Regions from separate parts of the Thioalkalivibrio sp. ALE30 genome, predicted to be linked through region 2. Evidence: predicted binding sites of a transcription regulator. Region 2 holds the regulator's gene; the other holds the start of a gene.

Region 1 (7,060 bases), on a different contig from region 2:
CGATGGTCTCGTGTGCCTGACCCTGCTCCAGCAGGTAGCCGCGCAGGCGCTCCAGGATGTATTCGCGGACCGGTTCCACCGCCTGGTCGGCCTCCGGCACCCGTTCGCGGATCGGCTCGGCCGCGGCCTGCAGCAGCGGGGTCAGGGCCAGCGGCAGTTCGCGCTCGACCAGGATGCGCACCAGCCCCAGCGCGGCGCGGCGCAGGGCGAACGGGTCCTTGGTGCCGGTGGGCTGCTTGCCGATCGCGAAGATCCCGACCAGCGTATCCAGCCGGTCCGCCAGCGCCAGGGCCTGGGCCAGCGGGACATCCGGCAGTTCCGAACCGGACTGGCGCGGCCAGTAGTGCTGTTCGATTGCAGCCGCGACGGATTCGTCCTCGCGGTCGTGCAGGGCGTAGTAGCGGCCCATCGTGCCCTGCAGTTCGGTGAACTCGAAGACCATCTGGGTCACCAGATCGCACTTGGCCAGGCGCGCGGCGCGCGCGGCCAGCCCGGCATCCAGCCCCATCAGGCCGGCCAGGCGCTGCATCAGGGCCTCCAGCCGCACGGACTTGTCGCGCAGCGTGCCCAGGCGCTTCTCGAACACCACGGAGTCCAGCGCATCCAGCCGTTCCTCCAGACGCTTCTTGCGGTCCTGCTGCCAGAAGAACTCGGCATCGGCGAAGCGCGGGCGCAGCACGCGCTCGTTACCGTCGCGCACCGCGTGCGGGTCGCGCGACTCGATATTGCTGATCACGATGAAGTGCGGCTGCATGCGCCCGGCCTCGTCGACCACCGGGAAGTATTTCTGGTTGTCCTGCATGGTGGAGATCAACGCCTCCTGCGGGACATCCAGGAAACGCGGGTCGAAGCCGCCGGTCAGGGCCACCGGCCACTCTACCAGTGCGGTCACCTCGTCCAGCAGGTCGGCATCCACCAGTGCGCGCCCGCCCAGGGCCTTGGCCTGTTCGTGCACCTGGGCCAGGATGTTTTCGCGCCGCGCCTCGAACGACGGCTCGACAAAGCCGGGGCTGCGCAGCCGCTCGGCGTAGTCGTTGCCGCGCTTCAGCTCCAGCGCGCCGGGCTGGTGGAAGCGGTGACCATGCGTGGCCCGCCCGGCGGTCTGTTCCAGCACCGTCATCTCCAGCACCTCGGTCCCGTGCAGGACCACCAGCCAGTGCGCGGGGCGCACGAACTCGGTGCGGCTGCTGCCCCAGCGCATGCGCTTGGGCGTGGGCAGGGCTTCGAGCGCGGCCTCCAGCATCTCCGGCAGCAGCTCGCCGAGGGCGCGGCCCGGCTGCATCTGGCGGAAGACCAGGTACTCGCCCTTGTCGGTGGTCTCGCGCTCCAGACGCTCGACCTCCACGCCGCAGGAGCGGGCAAAGCCCAGCACCGCTTTCGTCGGCTCGCCGGCATCATCGAAGGCGGCGGCCACGGCCGGTCCGCGACGCTCCTGGAGCTGGTCCGGCTGCTGCCCCGGGACGTCCGGGAACAGCACCGCCAGCCGGCGCGGGGTGGCGAAGACCTCGGGCGCGCCCGGCGCCAGCCCGGCCTCGCTCAGCCGGTTGGCCAGACCATCGGCCAGGGCATCACGCAGGCGCGGCAGGGCGGCGGGGGGCAGCTCCTCGGTGCCCAGTTCGATCAGCAGTTCACGGGCTTCAGCCATGTCGAGTCCAGTTCGGGTCCATCACGACCGCGCGCAAGGGCACGCGGTCCGGAAAATAGGTTCAGGCGGCGTCGGGCTTGTTCGTATCGTCGTCGGCGCACAGCGGGAAGCCCAGGGCCTCGCGCGACTCGTAGTACTTCTGCGCGACGTTTCGCGACAGTTCGCGCACACGCAGGATGTAGCGCTGGCGCTCGGTGACCGAGATCGCGCCGCGGGCATCCAGCAGGTTGAAGCTGTGCGAGGCACGCAGCATCTGTTCGTAGGCCGGCAGCGGCAGGCCCAGCTCGATCATGCGGTCGCTCTCGTTCGCATGCTGATCAAAGGCGGCAAACAGGGCGTCGCGGTCAGCGTGCTCGAAGTTGTAGGTGGACTGCTCCACCTCGTTCTGGTGATAGACGTCGCCGTAGGTGACCGCGCGCCCGTCCGGGCCGATGGTCCACACCAGGTCGTAGACGCTCTCCACCCCCTGCAGGTACATCGCCAGACGCTCCAGCCCGTAGGTGATCTCGCCGGAGACCGGGTGGCAGTCGAGCCCGCCCACCTGCTGGAAATAGGTGAACTGGGTGACCTCCATGCCGTTCAGCCAGACCTCCCAGCCCAGCCCCCAGGCGCCGAGGGTCGGGGATTCCCAGTTGTCCTCGACGAAGCGGATGTCGTGGGTCAGCGGATCGAAACCCAGCGCCTCCAGCGAACCGAGATAGAGGTCCTGGATGTCCGGCGGCGACGGCTTCAGCAGCACCTGGAACTGGTAGTAGTGCTGCAGGCGGTTGGGGTTGTCGCCATAGCGACCATCGGTCGGGCGCCGGCTGGGCTGCACATAGGCGGCGCGCCACGGCTCGGGACCGATGGAGCGCAGGAAGGTCGCCGGGTGAAAGGTACCGGCGCCCATCTCCATGTCGTAGGGCTGCAGGACCACGCAGCCGTGATCGTTCCAGTAGTCCTGCAAGCGACGGATCAGGTCCTGGAAGGTGGGGCTGCTGCTGGACGGGGTGCGTTCGTGCGCCATGCGGGATCCCGGGTCAGGGCAAAGCGGACAGTATATCGGCCGGGCTCCAGCCTCGGCCACCGTCAGCGTCAGCGCGAAACGCGGAGACGCCCGCGCGAGTCGGCGCTTTCCCTGTGGCGGCAGTCGGTTTTGCGCCAGCCGGGAAGGCGCCCATACTGGAGGCTTGATCCGGTTCGGAGAACCGCCCTGAGCGAGCCGCACGCCAATTCGGAGCCGACGGTGACCGCGGAGAACGGTCAGCGCTACCGCGACACCCGCCGAGTGACGCTGGTGGGCGCGACCGTGAACAGCTTTCTGGCCGTCGCGCAGCTACTCAGCGGCTGGCTTCTGAACTCGCAGGCGCTGGTCGCGGACGGCGTGCATACGCTGTCGGACCTCATCACCGACGGTGTCGTGCTGTTCGCGGCGCGCAAGGCTGCGGCGTCCCCCGACCAGGACCACCCGTACGGCCATGCCCGCATCGAGACCCTCGCAACGGTGATCGTCGGGGTCTTTCTGGCAGCCGCGGGGCTGGGGATCGCCTGGGCAGCCGGCAGCCGGCTGGTCGACCCCGAGGCCATGACCGGTCCCGCCAATATGGCCATCTTCTTTGCCGCGCTGACCCTGGTCGCGAAGGAGGGCCTGTACCAGTACACCCATCGAGTGGCGAAGCGCCTGCGCTCGCGGATGCTGGATGCCAATGCCTGGCACCACCGCACGGATGCGATCTCGTCGCTGTTCGTACTGGCCGGCGTGGGCGCGGCAGTGGCCGGCTTCCCGTGGGCGGACGCCCTGGCGGCGCTGATCGTGGCGCTGTTCATCCTGCATATCGCCGGGCGCCTGATCGTGCGCGCCGCGGCGGAGCTGATCGACACCGCGCTGGAGCCGGAAAAGGTGGATCGCATTCACCGCACCATCCTGGACGTGCCCGGGGTGAAGGATGCGCACATGCTGCGCACCCGGCGCCACGGCAGCGACGTGGTGGCCGATGTGCACATCCAGGTCGCGCCGATGATCTCGGTCTCCGAGGGGCATCGGATCGCCGATGCGGTGTTCCATTCGGTGACCGACGAGCATGACCGGGTCAACGACATCACGGTGCACGTGGACCCGGAGAATGACGCGGAGCAGGCACGCAGTTCGACGCTGCCGTTACGGCCGGTTCTGGTAGAGGCCCTGCGCGAGGCCTGGGCCGACACCCCGGAGCTGGACGCGGTGGAGCACCTGTCCCTGCACTACCTGGGCGGCCGGGTGCACATGACGCTGACCTTGCGCCTTGACGGGGCAACCGCTGCTCCGGACCTGGAGGCGCGGGCCCGGGCCCTGGCTGACCGGCTGCACGCCCACCCGCAGGTGGGCGACATGCTGGGCGAGGTCACGCTACTCTATCGTCCGTGCACTCATTAGGTGCGGCACACCCCGGCAAGCACCATCTTTGTGCATATACGGCACCATGATGGTGCAGAAGGGAGGCGGCGCGGCACCCGGGGTGCCCGTTTTTCGCGCGCCCGGGCCGAATCGGGCCGGATGGCATGATGCCTGCATAATGACCCACGAAGCCGTGCAGGGGCCAACAGGCCGGCCGGCCAAAATCGAAGACTCAAGTGAAGACCAAGGAGATCCCCATGTCCGCAGCCGACGTGCTGAACCAGATCAAGGAAAAGGAAGTGCGCTTTGTCGACTTCCGCTTTACCGACTCCAAGGGCAAGGAACAGCATGTGACCATGCCGGCCCACGACATCGACGAAGAGACCTTCGAGGAAGGCAAGATGTTCGACGGCTCCTCGATCTCCGGCTGGAAGGGGATCAACGAGTCCGACATGATCCTGATGCCGGACGCCGAGTCGGCCGTGATCGACCCGTTCTTCGAAGACATGACCATGAACATCCGCTGCGACGTGGTCGAGCCGGCCACCATGCAGGGCTACGACCGCTGCCCGCGCTCCCTGGCGCGCCGCGCCGAGGCCTACCTGCAGAGCACCGGCATCGCGGACACCGCGCTGTTCGGTCCGGAGAACGAGTTCTTCATCTTTGACGACGTGAAGTGGGGTACCAGCCTGTCCGGTTCCTACTGCCGCGTGGACTCCCAGGAGGCGTCCTGGAACTCCGAGCGCGTCTACGAGGACGGCAACATCGGGCACCGCCCGGGCGTGAAGGGCGGCTACTTCCCGGTCCCGCCGGTCGACAGCCTGCACGACATCCGCTCCACCATGTGCGAAGTGATGACCGAGATGGGTCTGGAGACCGAGGTGCACCACCACGAGGTGGCCACCGCCGGCCAGTGCGAGATCGGCGTGGGCCCGGCGACCCTGACGCAGAAGGCCGACGAGGTGCAGATCCTGAAGTACGTGGTGCAGAACGTGGCCCACATCCACGGCAAGACCGCGACCTTCATGCCCAAACCGATCGTCGGCGACAACGGCTCCGGCATGCACGTGCACCAGTCGCTGTCCAAGGACGGCAAGAACCTGTTCTCCGGTGACCTCTACGGCGGCCTGTCCGAGACCGCGCTGTACTACATCGGCGGCATCATCAAGCACGCCCGCGCGCTGAATGCCTTCACCAACCCGTCCACCAACAGCTACAAGCGTCTGGTGCCGGGCTTCGAGGCGCCGGTCATGCTGGCCTACTCCGCCCGTAACCGCTCGGCCTCGCTGCGCATCCCGTTCGTGATGAACCCGAAGGCGCGCCGGATCGAGCTGCGCTTCCCGGACTCCACCGCCAACCCCTACCTGGCCTTCGCCGCGATGCTGATGGCCGGCCTGGACGGCATCCAGAACAAGATCCACCCCGGCGACGCGATGGACAAGAACCTCTACGACCTGCCGCCGGAAGAGGAAAAGGGCATCCCGCAGGTCTGCCATTCGCTGGACCAGGCGCTGGAAGCCCTGAACCAGGACCGCGAGTTCCTGACCCAGGGTGGCGTGTTCACCGACGACATGATCGATGCCTACATCGACCTGAAGATGGAAGACGTCACGCAGATGCGCATGACCACCCATCCGATCGAGTTCGACATGTACTACAGCCTGTAAGGCGTCCGCTTCCGGCCCCTCGGGGCCGCGAGGCCATCCGCCGCCGCGCCCTCCGGGGCCGGCGGCTTTTTTGTGTCTGGGGGGTTCCACGGGGACCGGCGGGCCAAGCCCCGTTCGTCATCACCGCCGGCGATGCCGGATCGGGCATTTCGGGCAGCACAAATGAAAGGCCCCGCGGATGGTCGATCCGCGGGGCCTTCTCGTGTGGCACCGGAAGGACTCTCCCGGGCCTCTGACCGTTCATCGGCAATCAGGCGTGCCAGCCGAACTCCTCGGCCTTCTGCTGTGCCAGCGCCGGGATGTCGGTGGCCACGAACTTCTCGTACAGCACCTGCACCCCGATCATGTGGTTGATCACCGCGTCCAGCTGGACCTGGGTCGCGGCCGGGGTGTCCTCGGACTCGTGCAGCTCGAACACTTGGCGCACGCCCTCCGGATCCAGCAGACCGGCCTCCTCGACCTTCTCCGGCGCGAGGTAGCGATCGGCCAGGGCCTTCATCGCCGCCCACTTGACCGGATCGGTATGCGCCGGCGGGGCCATGAACGCGAACTTCTCGCGCTCGTAGAGCACCTTCGGCAGCAGGCCCTTCATCGATTCGCGCAGCACGTACTTCTCGGTCGGGCCCTTGATGCGCATGGTCGGCGGCAGGTGGGCGGCGAACTCGGCCAGGTGGTGATCGAGGAACGGCGGGCGCGCCTCCATCGAGTTGGCCATGTCCATGCGGTCGCCGCCCCAGGTCAGGATCTGGCCTTCCAGCATGGTCTTGATCCAGACGTACTGGGCCTTGTCCAGCGGGTGCCGGCCTTCCAGCATGTCGTTGTCCAGGGCATCGGCGATCGCCTTGCCCGGCTGGTAGCCCTGCATGCGCTCGCGGCGCTTCGGATGCAGCAGGCCCGGCACGTGGTCAGACGCGGCCAGCCACGGCTGCAGGCAGGACGGGGTGAAGCCCATCATTCGGGTGAACTCGGGGTCATCCACCTCGTCCTCGGCCAGCATCGCGCCGGAGACCAGCTCGTTGGACTCGTTCAGCATCTGCTGCCAGGCCTGACGGTCGGCCTCCGGCAGGGTATCCAGCCCGTGCAGGAACATGTCGCGGCGGAACGCCGGGTAGCCGCCGAACAGCTCGTCCGAGCCCTCGCCGGTGACCACCACCTTGTAGCCGGCCTTGTTCACGTGGCGGCTCATCAGGAGCTTGGCCACGCCGAGGGTGTTGTAGATGGTGCGCTCGGCGTGCCACAGCGCCTCTTCGAAGTTGTCGTAGAGGTGGTCGGCGTTCAGGGTCATGATGTCCTGATCGGCGCCGACACTCTCGGCCATCTCGCGGGCGATCGCGGTCTCGTCGTAGTCGTCGTTGTCGAAGCCGATGGTGAAGGCCTTGACCGGCGACTGCTGGC
Region 2 (7,060 bases):
GTGATCTCGCTGCCCTGGGCCGCGGCCAGCATCATGACCCCCATGATGCTCTTGCCGTTGACCTCCTGCTGGTTGCGGGAGACGGTGACATCGGCGGCGTACTGGCTGGCCAGGCTGACAAACTTGGCCGCAGCACGCGCGTGCATCCCCAGGCGGTTAACGATGGGGACTACGCGCTGCGGCATCGCTGCACTCCTGGTCGCAGAGAAGGATTCCGTCATGCCCGCCGGACAGGGCCTTGTTGACCAGCTCGGTCAGCGGGAGATGCTGGTAGTTGAGGACGCGGATCAGCATCGGCAGGTTGATCCCGGCGATCACGCGCGCGTTGGCCCCGCGAGCCACTCGGCTGGCGACGTTGGAGGGGGTGGAACCGAACATGTCGGTCAGGATCAGTACCCCGGCGCCGCTGTCCAGAGTTGTCAGGCGCTCGCGGGCGCGGGCCAGGACCTCGTCGGGGTCGTCGTTCTGGGACATCGCCATGGACTCGCAGTCATCGGGCAGGCCGCCAAGCATGCTTTGTGCGGTCTGCAAGAGGGTGTCGCCCAGGTTTTGATGCGTGATCAGAATGAGACCAACGCCCATGGATCTGCTCCAATTGCGGGTTCCGTAGGGGCCTGCCCCCGCGCTTCGTGGTTACTGCTTGCCCAGCTCGCGGTGACGGGTGCTAACAGTAACATGTTCCCGGTCCCGCCACGCCCCCGCAAGGCGTTCGACCAGGTATACCGAGCGGTGTCGGCCGCCGGTGCAGCCGATCGAGACCGTCACGTAACTGCGGTGGTCCTCCAGCAGCCGCGGGAGCCACTGTGAGAGAAAGCCCTGGATGCTGTCGAACATGGCCGCGACCTCCCCGTGCCCCTCGAGGAACTCGCATACGGCCGGGTCGCGGCCGGTCAGGCCGGCCAGCTCGCGTTCGTAGTAGGGGTTGGGCAGACAGCGCACGTCGAATACGAAGTCCGAGTCCATCGGCGCGCCGTGCTTGAAGCCGAAGGACTGGAACAGCAGGGACAGCTCGTGCTCTCCGCGCTCGCCCATGCGGTCGCGCAGGGTACGGGCCAGGTCGTGCATCGACAGCCGCGAGGTGTCCACCGTCAGGTCGGCCTCCGCCGCGACGTGGCCCAGCCACTCGCGTTCGCGGTCGATGGCCTCCACCAGGGGCACGCCATCGCGCGCCAGCGGGTGACGCCGCCGGGTCAGGTGGTAGCGCCGCAGCAGTACGTCGCTTGAGGCCTGCAGGAACAGGACCTCCACCTGCAGGCCCTCCGCCCGTAGCCCGGCCAGCAGGCTGGCAAACCCCTTCAGGGCCTCCAGCCCGCTGCGCACGTCGACGCCCACCGCCAGATGGCGATCGCCCTCGGTGTCGTAGTGGCCCTGGCGCACCTGGCGAATCAGGTCCGGCAGCAGCGGCAGCGGGAGGTTGTCCACACAGAAATAGCCCGCGTCCTCCAGGGTGTGCAGGGCGACGGTCTTGCCGGATCCGGACAGACCGCTGACGATCAGCAGGCGCATGGCGGACTCAGCCCTCCGGGTCCGGGTTAGGGACGGTCGTGGCGGGCACGGCCCGGTGGTAGGGCGGCTCCTCGGCCTCGCCGCTCATCTGCCGGCGCTGGCGGGCGCGCAGGTCATCCCCGGCGATGTAGCCCTGCATGTGCAGCATGTGGTTGCGCACGGCGGCCTCGATCATCACCGCGATGTTGCGACCCGGCGCCACCGGGAGGCTGATCAGCGGAATCCGCAGGCCGAGGATGTCGATCTCGCCGCGGCGCCCGTTCAGCCGGTCGTCGGGGACCGGAGAGGGCTCGCCGTGATCGCGCAGGTCGATAATCAGCCGCAGGTACTTGCCGCCCTTGATTGCGGAGTCGCCGTACATCGCGCGGATGTTCAGCACCCCCAGGCCGCGTACCTCGAGCAGGTCCTGGAGCAGGGCCGGGCAGTGACCGCGCACGATGTCGGGGGCGATGCGCGCGAACTCGGGGGCATCGTCGGCGATCAGGCGGTGCCCGCGCGAGATCAGCTCCAGCGCCACCTCGCTCTTGCCGACGCTGGAGGCCCCGCTGATCAGGACGCCGATGCCGAGGATCTCCATGAACACGCCATGGCGCACCTCGAAGTGCGCCAGACGCTGCTGCAGGAAGTAGCGCAGCAGCGCGATGATCTCGTGGCTGCTGGTGCTGGAACACAGGATCAGCGGCAGCGCCTCCTGCGGGGCATGGGGCATCTCCGAGAACGGGCAGGTGTCCTCGGCGAAGATCACCGCGGTGGTGCCGGTGCGGGCCATCTCCAGGATCAGGTCGTTGCGCTGGTCGTCGCTGAGGCCGGCGATGTAGCGGGCCTCGAAGTCCCCGATGACCTGGATGCGGTTGGGGCGGATCAGGTTGAGGTGGCCGGCCAGTGGCAGGTCATCCCCGTCCTCGCCGACGAGCTTGCGGTCGTGGGCGGCGTGCTCGCCATGCACGAAGCGCAGATCCAGGCGGTTGCCCATGGCCTGGATCAGGCTCTCCACGTTGATGTCGCGGGCAATCCCGCCTTCGCCCAGTGCCTCGTTCATGAGCAGGGCCGGCGGGGACCGGTGGCGTGGCAGGGTGCGGGGCGCACGGGATCAGCCCTCGCGGAAGCGGCGGACGAGTTCCTGTTCCAGGCTGGCGGCATCGCTGGCCCGGCGCAGGGCGGCAATGGTGTCCGGTTGCGAAAGCCCGCGCGCCAGCTGGGCCAGCAGGTCGAGGTGATCGCTGGTGGCGGCCTCCGGGACCAGCAGGGCGATCAGGATATCGACCGGCTCGTGGTCCATGGCGTCGAAGTCGACGCCGCTCTCCAGGCGCAGGACGGCCACGCGCGGAGCCTCGAGATCGGCCAGGCGGCCATGGGGGATCGCAACCCCATGGCCCAGGCCGGTGGAGCCCAGCTTTTCGCGCGCGGACAGGGCCTCGAAGATCGCGGTGCTGCCCGGTCCGCCGGCATCACCGCCGCCGGCGAGGAGTTCCGACAGGGCCTCCAGGGCCCGCTTCTGACTGGAGCATTCCGGCTCCAGGCGGATGCGCTCGGCGGTGATCAGCTCGGCAATGGACATGGGTCAGGAGGCCTGCTCGCGGTTGCGCTGGGCGCCCTCGGCCCGGTGATGATCCTTGACCTTTTCCTTGTGCTTGATCAGCTGGCGGTCGACCTTGTCGATCAGCGCGTCGATGGCGGCGTACATGTCCTCGTGGGAGGCCTCGGCGTGGATGTGATTGCCGCTGACCTGGAGATTCGCCTCGGCCTTGTTGAACTGGTTCTGGGTCTTCTCGTGGGTCAGCACGACGTGCACGTCGATGACCTTGTCGAAGTGGCGCTCCAGCTTCGCGAACTTCTCGTTGACGTAGTCGCGCAGGGCGTCGGTGAGGTCCACATGGTGGCCGGTCAGGTTGATCTGCATGGTCGGGACTCCTTGGTTACTTGTGGCCGGTGGGCATGGAGGCCATCTGCCGGCGTTCGCTGGATGAAGGGATGTGCATCGCCTCGCGGTACTTGGCCACGGTGCGACGCGCCACATTGATGCCCCGGTCCGCCAGGATCTGGGCGAGCCGGGCATCGCTGAGCGGCTTGTTCGCGGGTTCGTCGTCGATCAATTCGCGAATCATGGCACGGATGGCGGTGGCGGAACACTCGCCACCGTCGTTGGTGCCGACGTGGCTGGAGAAGAAATACTTGAACTCGAAGACTCCGCGCGGGGTGTGCATGTATTTCTGGGTGGTCACCCGGGAGATGGTCGATTCGTGCATCTCCAGGATCTCGGCGATATCGCGCAGGATCAGTGGCTGCATCGCGACCTCGCCATGTTCCAGGAAGCCTTGCTGGCGATGGACAATCGCCTCGGCGACGCGCAGCAGGGTGTCGTTGCGGCTGTGCAGGCTCTTCAGGAACCAGCGCGCCTCCTGCAGCTGGTCGCGCATGAAGGCACTGTCGCGGGCATCCGATACCTGGCGCACCATGCCGGCGTAGAGGTCGTTGATACGGATGCGTGGCGCGATCTCCGGGTTCAGCTCCACGCGCCAGCCCTCCGGGGTGTGGCGCACGTAGACATCGGGCACCACGTATTCGGAGGTGGCGGCACTGATCTGCGCGCCCGGCCGCGGGTTCAGGGTGCGGATCAAGTCCAGGGCACGCGCCAGTTCGTCCGGGTCGCGCACACCCGACTGGCGTTGCAGGGCTTTGTAATCGCGCTTGCCCAGGCTGTCCATGCCGTGTTCCAGGATCGCCCGGGCGGCCTCGCGGGCGGGGGCGTCCGGGGCCAGTTCGCGCAGCTGGATCTCCAGGCATTCGCGCAGATCGCGCGCGCCCACGCCCAGCGGGTCGCACTGCTGGATCCAGTGCAGGACTGCCTCGACCTCGTCCACGCCGACGGGTTCTTCCTCGCCGCGGCTGATGGTCTCGGCCAGCGTCTCGAGGTCGCCTTCGAGATACCCGTCGGGGCTGATCGCGTCGATCAGGGCTGCGCCGATGCGCTGGTCGCGCGGAGTCAGGTGGCTCAGGTGCAGCTGCCACAGCAGGTGGTCCTGCAGGCCCTCGCCGTCGTCGTCGCTGGTGTTTTCCAGCGGGTCGCGGTCATCCACGCCCTTGGGGGCGGGCGGCGGTTCGTAGATGTCGTCCCAGCGGCTGTCGGTGGTGAGCTCCTCGGGAATCACGTCATCGCTGGTGGTGGTGGCCTCCATGCGGTCGCCTTCCACCACCTCGCCCTCCGCGTCCAGGCGCTCGGCCCCGCCCATGTCGTCCTCGTCCTCCACCTGTTCGAGCATGGGGTTGCTCTCCAGCGCCTGCTGGATCTCCACCTGTAGTTCGAGCGTGGACAGCTGCAACAGGCGAATGGCCTGCTGCAGTTGCGGGGTCATGGTGAGCGTCTGACCCAGCTGAAGATTCAGGCCGGGTTTCAGCATTGGCTATGCGGGTCGCGGGTGACCATAAGAGCGATCTTAAATCGTGCCTCTGGTTTGTGCACCGGCGCGGGTTGTGCGCGTGCCGGCATCACAGGCGGAAATTCTCGCCGAGATAGACCCGGCGCACCTGGGGATCGGCCAGTAGCTCGTCGGGTGTCCCGGCGGCCAGCAGGCGCCCCTCGCTCAGAATATAGGCCCTGTGGCAGATCCCGAGGGTTTCGCGCACGTTGTGATCGGAGATCAGAACCCCGATGCCGCGCGCTGCAAGGTGGCGAATTACATCCTGGATATCGCCCACCGAGATCGGGTCCACCCCGGCAAAGGGCTCGTCCAGGCAGATGAATTGCGGGTCACCGGCCAGGGCGCGCGCGATCTCGGCGCGCCGGCGTTCGCCGCCGGACAGCGCGATCCCGGGGCTGTGGCGCACGGTCTCGAGCTGAAACTCCTCGATCAGCGCGTCGCCGATACGCCGGCGTTCGTGGCGGTCCAGGCCGGGGCGCAGCTCCAGCACGGCCTGCAGGTTGTCCCACACGCTCAGGCGGCGAAAGATCGAGGCCTCCTGGGGCAGGTAGCCGAGACCGGCGCGGGCGCGCACGTGGATGGGCGCGCGGGTGATGTCGTGCCCGCCCAGGGTGATGCGCCCGGCGTTAGGGCGGATCAGCCCGACCAGGCTGTAGAAGCAGGTGGTCTTGCCGGCGCCGTTGGGACCCAGCAGGCCGACCACTTCACCGGGTGCGAGGTCGACATCCACCTGGTCGAGCACGGTGCGCTGGCCGTAGCGCTTGGTCAGTTCGCGCCCGATCAGGCGATCACGGGCCTCGGCGGGTGCTGGCGCCGGGCTGGTGGCGAATGCGTTCATTCGTCGTCGCGTGGCTGGATGGTGATGCGTACGCGTTCGCTGTCGCCCTCGCCGCGTTCGGCCTCGATCACGTCGGTGGTCAGGTCGTAGGTGATGCGCTTGCCGCGCGCCTCTTCGCTGGCGGTGATCACATGGGCCTGGTCGGTGAGGATCATGCGGTCCTCGTTCAGCAGGTAGTCGATGCGCAGCGCGGTGGCGATGCGCATCTCGCCGGTCTCGGGGTCGGGGGACTCCAGGCGGGCTGGCTCGCCGTGGGCCTCCATCTCGTAGGGGCGACGATCCCGGGTACGCACGTAGACCGTGTCGGCCTCCAGCGTCATGTCGCCGCGGATCACGATCACGTCCCCGGTGTAGGTGCCCAGGCCCTGGCGTTCGTCCATCTCCGCGTGGTCGGCGGTGATCTCCACCGGCAGCGAGGGTCCCGATCCCTGCTGGCCCAGGGCCGGCGTCGCCAGCAGGGCGGAGAGGAGGCCGGCCGCCGCAAGCAGGCCCGGCAGGCGGCGGCTATTCGGGATCGGGGTCATGCGCGGGGTCCTCCTCGCTCGCCTCGCTGTAGAGCGAGTACACGTCATGGAACAGCTCTATGGTATCCGCTCGCGAGTCCACGCGCAGTCCGGTGCCACGCTGGAACAGCCCGGGCTGGTTCAGGGTGGAGAGGGCGTCCGAGGTGGCGACCATGGTGTCTGTGGCGATGCGTATATCCCGCGAGTCGATGACCGTCTGCACGCGTTCGCCGCGGGCTGGTTGTACGCCGTGGGTGGGGCCGACCAGGTCCAGGGTTTCGTCAGCCGGGCGGTGCAGGGCCGCCGGGGCGGTCCAGCGCCATTCGATACCGCCATCGGCGAACAGGTCGAGTTCCGGGTCATCCACCCACTGCGGCCCGTCGCGGCCGAATTCGCGCAGTCGGGTGCCCTGCAGCCGGTGGGTCCGCTCACCGTCGTCGCCGGTGGCGTGCAGCGTGAATCCGTCGATCTGCAGGGTCACCTCGCCCTCGGGCGGGGTGACCTCGGCGGTTGCGGGGCTTGCGCACGCCAGCGTGAACAGGATCAACGGCGGCGCCAGACCGTACCGGTTGCGTCTCCGCCGGCTCATCCGTTCAGGTAGGTCTCGAGCAGGGCGTCCAGCCGGTCCTGCGCGGCCAGCAGCCCCTCGCAGGCCTCGCGCACGGCGCCGCGCCCGCCGTGGGCCTCGGTGACCCACTGGGCGTGGCGGCATACCAGCGGGTGGGCGTCCCCGACCGCGATCCCGAGCCCGACCCGCTGCATGGCCGGCAGATCGACGATGTCGTCGCCCATGA

The links. Region 2 encodes sigma-54, which starts transcription at its own class of promoters, with help from an activator protein. Its sites were predicted from a motif close to TGGCANGNTNCNTGCTT; they were not measured.
Region 1: the regulator sigma-54 is predicted to act here: its motif matches at 4,159-4,175, upstream of glnA (glutamate--ammonia ligase).

The regions. Positions count from the first base shown of each region.
Region 1 covers NZ_KB898170.1:173,955-181,014, reverse strand. Annotated here, with positions in the region: gene glyS (glycine--tRNA ligase subunit beta) at 1-1,645, opposite strand, end outside; gene glyQ (glycine--tRNA ligase subunit alpha) at 1,707-2,651, opposite strand; gene D107_RS0105770 (cation diffusion facilitator family transporter) at 2,871-4,037, shown strand; gene glnA (glutamate--ammonia ligase) at 4,256-5,665, shown strand; gene asnB (asparagine synthase (glutamine-hydrolyzing)) at 5,916-7,060, opposite strand, start outside.
Region 2 covers NZ_KB898174.1:46,218-53,277, reverse strand. Annotated here, with positions in the region: gene D107_RS0110550 (HPr family phosphocarrier protein) at 1-185, opposite strand, end outside; gene D107_RS0110545 (PTS sugar transporter subunit IIA) at 157-582, opposite strand; gene rapZ (RNase adapter RapZ) at 634-1,506, opposite strand; gene hprK (HPr(Ser) kinase/phosphatase) at 1,514-2,545, opposite strand; gene D107_RS0110530 (PTS sugar transporter subunit IIA) at 2,597-3,064, opposite strand; gene hpf (ribosome hibernation-promoting factor, HPF/YfiA family) at 3,068-3,406, opposite strand; gene D107_RS0110520 (RNA polymerase factor sigma-54) at 3,423-4,904, opposite strand; gene lptB (LPS export ABC transporter ATP-binding protein) at 4,993-5,763, opposite strand; gene lptA (lipopolysaccharide transport periplasmic protein LptA) at 5,760-6,287, opposite strand; gene lptC (LPS export ABC transporter periplasmic protein LptC) at 6,268-6,813, opposite strand; gene D107_RS0110500 (HAD family hydrolase) at 6,852-7,060, opposite strand, start outside.